2 regions of the Sphingomonas sp. BE138 genome follow, and region 1 is predicted to be linked to the other one. Evidence: predicted binding sites of a transcription regulator. Region 1 holds the regulator's gene; the other holds the start of a gene.
What was found. Region 1 encodes LexA, which represses DNA repair genes until DNA is damaged. Its sites were predicted from a motif close to GTTCCNCNCTTGTTCT; they were not measured.

Region 1 (3,880 bases):
CGAACAGGGGCTCGACGTGCTGGTCGAGGTGCATGACGAGGCCGAGCTGGAGCGCGCCGGCCGGCTGCGTTCGCGCCTCATCGGCGTCAACAACCGCAACCTGAAGACCTTCGAGGTCGACTTCCGCCGCACCTATGCGCTCCTGTCGCACGCGCCGTCGGACGCCACCTTCGTGGCCGAGAGCGGGCTGACCACCCGCGCCGACCTCGACGAACTCGCCGCGCACGGCGTACACTGCTTCCTGATCGGCGAGGCGTTGATGCGCCAGCCCGACGTCGCCGCCGCCACCCGCGCGCTGGTCGGCTAGGTGACCGCGCTCACCCATCTCGACGCCGATGGCGCCGCGCACATGGTCGATGTCGGCGACAAGGCGGTCACCCGCCGCGAGGCGGTCGCGACCGGCCGGATCGTCATGTCGCCCGACGCGCTGGCCGCGATCCGCGACGGCGCGGTCAAGAAGGGCGACGTGCTCGCGGTCGCGCGTGTCGCCGGGATCATGGCCGCCAAGCGCACCAGCGACCTCATCCCCTTGTGCCACCCGCTCCCGATCACGCGGGTCGCTCTCGACCTGTCGCTCGCCGACGACGGTCTCGCCGCGGTCGCGACGGTCGCCACAGACGGCAAGACCGGCGTCGAGATGGAAGCGCTCACCGCCGTCTCGACGGCGCTGCTAACCGTCTACGACATGGCCAAGGCCATCGACAAGACGATGACGATTCAGGACATTCGGATCCTCCAAAAACGCGGCGGCCGCTCCGGCGACTGGCGCGCGCCATGACCCTGCTTCCCGTCGCAGCGGCACAGGCGCGGGTCCTTGCGCTCGGGCGCGCGGTCGACAGCGTCGAGGTGCCGCTTCACGAGGCGCTGGGACGCTGGGCGACCGCCGCGGTCGTCGCGCGACGGACCCAGCCCGCGAGCGACCTGTCCGCCATGGATGGTTATGCGCTGCGCTTCGCCGACCTCTCCAGTCCCTTCCACGTCATAGGAGAGAGCGCCGCCGGCGCGCCGTTCGCCGGCACCGTTGCTGCCGGTCAGGCGGTGCGCATCTTCACGGGCGCCGCGATGCCCGCCGGGGCCGACACGGTGCTGGTCCAGGAAGAGGCCGCGCGCGACGGCGCGATCCTGACGCTCGCCGGCGAAGGCCCCGCGCACGCTGGTCGCAACGTTCGCCCGCGCGGGCTCGACTTTGCGTGCGGCGACATATTGGTCGCGCCCGGCGAGCGGCTGACGCCCGCGCGGCTTGCGGTCGCCGCGACCGGCGGGGTGGCGCGGATCGCGGTTGCGCGGCCGGTCCGCGTCGCGCTGGCCGCGACCGGCGACGAACTGGTCGAGCCCGGCACCGCGAGCCCCCTCACCGCCGACGACGCGCTGCCCGAGTCGAACCGCCTGCTGCTGCGCGCGCTGCTCGCTGACCTGGGGGTCGAGATCGTCGACCTGGGCATCCTCCCCGACCGGCTCGACCGCCTGACCCATGCCTTCGCGACGGTCGATGCCGACGTGCTGGTCACCACCGGCGGTGCGTCGGTCGGCGACCACGACCTCGTCCGCCCGGCGCTCGCCGCCGCGGGCGCCACGCTCGATTTCTGGCGCATCGCGCTGCGCCCCGGCAAGCCGATGCTCGCCGGGCGGCGCGGCGACATGGCGGTGGTCGGGTTGCCGGGCAATCCGGTGTCGGCGTTCGTCACCGCGTTGCTGTTCGTCCGCCCGCTCGTCGCGCATCTCGCCGGCGCAGCGCAGCCGTTCCCGCCCGTGTCCCGCGCGCTCCTCGGCGAGGACCTGCCCGCCAACGGCGAGCGCACCGACTATCTGCGCGCCGAACTGCGCGACGGACGCGCCTTTGCCTCGACCATCCAGGACAGCTCGATGCTGCGGACGCTGGCGCGCTCGACCTGCCTGATCGTGCGCGAACCGCACGCTCCCACGGCGCGCGCAGGCGACTCGGCGGAAATCCTGATGATCGCTTGACGGACAGCATTATGTTCCATAAAGGTTCGCAATCCGTTCACTAGGGAGGCGCCGGAACATGCTGACGCGCAAGCAGCACGAGCTGATCTGCTTCATCGAGGACCGGCTCGCCGACAGTGGCGTGTCCCCCTCGTTCGAGGAGATGAAGGACGCGTTGGAGCTCAAGAGCAAGTCCGGGGTCCACCGTCTCATCAGCGCGCTCGAGGAGCGCGGCTATCTGCGCCGCCTGCCCAACCGTGCCCGCGCGCTCGAGGTGCTCAAGACGCCCGAGCGCGGGGGCGAGACGAAGAAGGTCGCGCCGCCCTCGATCAAGCGCAGCATGCCCGAGCCGGCCAATGACGTGGTCGAGATCCCGCTCCACGGCCGCATCGCGGCTGGTGTGCCGATCGAGGCATTTGAGGGGTCGACGATGCTGCCGGTCCCGGCGGCGCTGCTCGGCGCGGGCGAGCATTTCGCGCTTGAGGTAGCCGGCGATTCGATGGTCGAGGCGGGCATCTTCGACGGCGACTATGCGCTGATCCGCCGCCAGGAAGTGGCGCGCGACGGCGAGATCGTGGTCGCGCTGATCGAGGACAGCGAGGCGACGCTGAAGTATTTCCGCCACGAAGGCGGGATGATCCGCCTCGATCCCGCCAACCGCGCCTACGACCCGCAACGTTATGCTCCTGCGCAGGTCCGCGTTCAGGGCAAGCTCGCCGGGCTGCTGCGCCGCTATTCCTGAACACAGACGATCTCGTCGCCCCTCTTAGGGGCGTAAGGGATGCGCAGACCTAGTCTGTGTGCGGCAAAACTTTAGTCGAAGCTGGTGGAGGGATGGCGCGATTGCCGTCGTGCGATACGTTCAAACAGGGCCGCGTACGCGACTTCTGCAAGCATCCGAGCGGCATGCCTGGAAAGAGCGCCTCGACGCCATCGCTTGTCACGATGTCGCCGCTGGACTCCGGTGGCCGTTCTCGCACGTTCGATGACACCATCCGCACGCAGCTTCGACAATCGCACGGACCGGTGCAAGCATCCGATGCGCGGCGCCGCGGTCACTTGTCCGGATCGCCGGTGCGCGCCGCCACGACCCACGGATGCGCATCGCCCGCGCGTCGCACCGTTGTCACCCGACCGGTGGCGAACGTCACCGCCACCCCGCCAGTGTACGCCAGTGTCGCGCGGTCGAGCGTCAGCCACCGCCCGCGGCACCGCCGCGGCAGTCGCCGCTCGCTGATCACCACATCCGCCTGCCGGCATAGCGGCACCAGCGCCGCGGCCGGCACCAGATAGCCGCTGCGCGTCGCCAGCACTCGCCACCGTCGTTCATCGACCCGCCGCTCCATCCAGCACAAGTCGCGGTTGCACCGCGCACCGCTCGCCTCGCTCAGCAGGTGCGGTTCGCCGTCCAGCCCGCCCGCCTCCGCGAGCAGCCCGCGCATGTAGTCGCCCGTGCGGTCGCGCAACACCGCCACCCCGCCCGCTTGGTCGCGCAGCGCCAGATGCCGGCCGTCACCGGTGACGATCAGGTCGGGCACCGGCGTCGCCACCGTCCAGGCGACCCCGATGGCGATCGGCAGCCATCCGGCATGGCGCCACCGCGTCCGCCAGATCGCCAGCCACAATCCACCGGCCACGATCGCAGCGAACGCGGCGTGGGGCATCACCGGCACCGCCGCCACGGCGCCAGGCGCCGCTGCCACGCCCCGCGCGATCCGCAGCAGCACCGCCAGCCCCTGCCCGACGATCCACCATGCCGGCGCACCCAGCCCCACGCCGTCGAGCAGCAGCGCCGCCGCCTCCGCGGGCATCACCACGAACGTCGTCAGCGGGATCGCAACGATATTGGCGAGCGCCCCGTACAATCCGGCCTGATGGAAGTGGAAGATCGCAATCGGCATCAGCGTCAGCTCGACGGCCACGCCGGTCAGCAGCA
Region 2 (3,880 bases), on a different contig from region 1:
CAGCAGCCGCAGCATATGGTCGGGGGCGCGGGTCGGGCGCGCGAAGCCGACGCGTACCACCTGCACCGCGGCGTCGATGCGCGTCGCCGCCAGCAGCAGCACGCGCGCGCCGCGCCCGGCGCGCGCCAGCTCGTCCGTCAGCCGCGTCACCAGCTGCGCGATCCAGTGCGCGATCGGCTCGGCGGTCAGCAGCGGTTCGGCGAAGCGCTGCTCCACCGAGATCGCGACCGGCGGCGTCACGGGGTCGAGCGGCTCGGCGGCACGCCCGCTCGCCTGGTCGAGGCGCAGCGGCACCGCGCGGCCGAAGCGGCGCGCGAGCGGCGCGCGGGGGAGGGCGGCGAGTTGCCCGACGGTGTCGATGCCGAGCCGGCGCAGCAGCTCCAGCGCATGGCCGTCGATACGCAGCGCGGCGGCGGGCAAAGGCGCGAGCGCGTCGAGCGGGGCGCCAGGCGGCAGGATCGTCACCCGCTGTGCCGCATGATGCGCGCAGGCCCAGGCCATGCCGGTGGTATCGGCGATCGCGATCCGCGCGGTGATGCCGATCCGCGCGAGCAGCCGCACGATCCGCGCCGCCATCCGCGCCTCGCCGCCGTGCAGGTGCGCCACCCCGGTGAGATCGAGGAACAGCGACTGCGCATCGGCGATCGCGACGCTTGGGCTCCAGCGCCGCGCGAGCGCCACGGCCAGCCGGTGCAGGTCGCGCGCGTCGCCGTCCGGGTCGGCGTCGCGCACGACCACCTCGGGCGAGGCGGCGCGCACCTGCGTCAGCGCCATGCCCGGCGCGATGCCGAGCGCGCGTGCGGCCGCGGAGACGGCGGCGATCTCGATCCGGCTGCCGGTCTTCTGCACGGTGACGAGCGGCGGGGCGCTGTCCTGCGCGGGCGCTGGCGGCGGCACGGCGTCGCGGCAGACGCGCGCGACGGTGCCGGCGGTGCTGCGCCCGGTGTCGAAGAAGGGGGCGACACCGGGTACGCTCGCGCCGGCATCGTTCGAGCCGCGGCGTCCCCCCGGATGCGGACCATCGCCGGGGTAGCGGATCGCGGGCATCGCGTTCCAGGCGGCGGACGTCGCCACTCCGGTCTTGTGCGTCACCCCGGCGGAAGCCGGGGTCTGCGAGGGGTGAGCGTCCCGCGCTTGCCGGGAGAGATCCTGGCTTTCGCTGGGGTGACGGGTGAGGTGATGACGATGGCGGGTGTCCTTGTCGCGCACGCCCTCGCCATGCGCGCGCACCGCGACCATCGCCGGCTCCACCCAGCCGCTCGCCTTCCCGCCGTCATCGCCGGGCAGGTATTTATATGGATGCGCCGCGGCCTCGCTGCGGCGGCCCATCTCGCGCATCGGCGGGCGCTGGTGCGCGGGAATGGCGGCGACGCGGCGCGCGACATCGGCGCGGGTTTCGCCCGCCCAGCACGCCTCGGCGCCGCCGGTCGCCTCGTCCACCCCGGCGAGCGGTGCGAAAACGGCATCGTCGCGCGCCCAGCGCGCGCCGGGGCGCCAGCCGCTGTTGCGCGGCGCGTCGCAGGCCTTGCCGCCCTGTTCGGCATCGCTCGCCGCCTTGATCGCGGCGAGGTCGAGCGCGACGCGCCGCTCAGGCGGCGGCGCGAGTGCGGGCTCGGCCCGCCGCAGCCGGTCGATCGACCAGTCGGGCAGGTAGAGCGAGGCGACCCGTTTCATCGCATGCCTCCACGATCGTCTGAAAAGCTTCGCCGCCACGCTGCCGCACCAGCGATACGTCCCAGCGCGCACGACCGATGCCGGCGACCGGCAGCGGTGCGGACGGCGCCGACGCCACGCGCCAGCGCGTCACCGCCGCGGAGGGGACCGCGAGCGGATCGGCACCCTCCCGCGCATGACGCTTCATCAGCAGCGCGATCGTTCGCCCGCCCTCCGCCGCGAGTTGCAGCCGCCGCGTCGAGGCCATCGCCGCACGGCTCGTCTCGCCGATCACGGCGCCGAGTGCGCGGTGGCGCAGCCCTTCCTCCATCAGCGCCAGCACCTCGGCATCGTCGGCCGCCTCGGCATAGAGGACCCGTTCGGGGGCGAGCCCCGACTGGTAGAGGCCGGGCGCGAACAGGTCGCGCCGTCGCACCACCCACAGCACCGGACCCCAGGCGCGCGCGGCGATCCCGGCGAGGAACAGGGTGGCCGAGGCGTCATCGCCCATCGACGGCGTCGCCGCCGCCACCTCGTGCAGCGCATCGAGCCGCAGACCGGTGTTGGCCAGACGCGCATCGATCTCGCCGATGCCGAACGGCAGCACCGGGCGGCGGCGATGGCCGTCGCCTTCGATGGCGCGGAGCGTGTCGCGCAGGGATTGGAGGACGCTCGACTCGGGCACAGCAGGTACGACTCCGCGATGGGAATATCGTTCCTTTTTTGTTCTCTTCGGCCGGTTCGAGTCAATCCCCTGATACGCCCCGGAAAATGGTATCTCCAGCATCGATCTTGCGGAAAACGCTTTTCCGGCGCTTGAAACAATATTACAAGCGGCTGAAACGGCGCTGCGTAACGGCGGCGCGTGATGGAGAGTGAGACGTGGCCGACGATCCCGGCAATCCGCGCCTGCGCGGCAACCTGCCGCCGCTTTCGCTGCATGTGCCCGAGCCGAAATTCCGGCCCGGCGATGCGGTCGATTTCGCCGATGTCGACGTGCCTGCGGCGGGTGCCGCGCGCCGCCCCGATACCGCCGAGGCCGCCAGCGGCTTCACCGACCTTGCCTATACGATGGTGCGCGTCCTGGACGAGCAGAACCAGGCAGTCGGCCCGTGGAATCCGCGCCTGTCGCCCGACACGCTGCGACGGATGCTGCGCCACATGGCGACCGTACGCGCGTTCGACGAACGGATGTTCCGTGCGCAGCGCCAGGGCAAGACCAGCTTCTACATGAAGTCGCTGGGCGAGGAGGCGGTGGCGGTCGCCGCCGCGCACGCGCTGGATGCCGACGACATGTGCTTCCCCTCCTATCGCCAGCAGGGGCTGTTGATCGCGCGGGGGTGCCCGATGGTCGACATGATGAACCAGATCTATTCGAACACCGGCGACAAGCTGCAGGGCAAGCAGCTGCCGATCATGTACTCGGAGAAGCGCTTCGGCTTCTTCTCGATCTCGGGCAACCTGACCACGCAATATCCGCAGGCGGTCGGCTGGGCGATGGCCTCGGCATCGAAGGGCGATACGCGGATCGCGGCGACCTGGTGCGGGGAGGGGAGCACCGCGGAGGGCGACTTCCATTCCGCGCTGACCTTCGCGACCGTCTACCGCGCGCCGGTGATCTTCAACGTCGTCAACAACCAATGGGCGATTTCGAGCTTCTCGGGGTTCGCGGGCGCGGAGGCGACCACCTTCGCCGCGCGCGCGGTCGGTTATGGCATCGCGGGGCTGCGCGTCGACGGCAACGACGCGCTGGCGGTCTATGCCGCGACCGCCTGGGCCGCGGAGCGCGCGCGCACCAATGCCGGGCCGACGCTGATCGAGCATTTCACCTATCGCGCGGAGGGGCATTCGACCTCCGACGACCCGACGCAATATCGCTCGGCGGGCGAGCCGACCGCGTGGCCGCTGGGCGATCCGATCCGCCGGCTGAAGGATCATCTGGTCGCGATCGGCGAATGGGACGAGGCGCGGCAGGAGGCGATGGACCGCGAGGTCGCCGAGGAGGTGAAGGCGGCGCAGAAGGAGGCCGAGAAGAACGGCATCCTGGGACACGGCCTGCACCAGCCGCTCGACAGCCTGTTCGACGGCGTGTTCGAGGAAATGCCGTGGCATCTGCGCGAGCAGCGCCAGATGATGATCGACGAGGAAGAGGCGAGCGGGCGGCCGTGGGCGCGCAAGTGAGGACGCTTTTCCCCGCGCGCTTCGTCATTCCCGCCCTTCGGCTGCC

Region 2: a site for LexA is predicted at 2,368-2,383, ahead of J2Y58_RS08565 (protein ImuA). Genes of this name have one in related genera too.

The regions. Positions count from the first base shown of each region.
Region 1 is NZ_JAVDUC010000001.1:115,656-119,535, reverse strand. Features, by position in the region: gene trpC (indole-3-glycerol phosphate synthase TrpC) at 1-307, shown strand, start outside; gene moaC (cyclic pyranopterin monophosphate synthase MoaC) at 308-778, shown strand; gene J2Y58_RS00550 (molybdopterin molybdotransferase MoeA) at 775-1,965, shown strand; gene lexA (transcriptional repressor LexA) at 2,024-2,686, shown strand; gene J2Y58_RS00540 (ComEC/Rec2 family competence protein) at 3,000-3,880, opposite strand, start outside.
Region 2 is NZ_JAVDUC010000005.1:70,906-74,785, reverse strand. Features, by position in the region: gene J2Y58_RS08570 (DNA polymerase Y family protein) at 1-1,674, opposite strand, end outside; gene J2Y58_RS08565 (protein ImuA) at 1,589-2,338, opposite strand; gene J2Y58_RS08560 (3-methyl-2-oxobutanoate dehydrogenase (2-methylpropanoyl-transferring) subunit alpha) at 2,536-3,834, shown strand.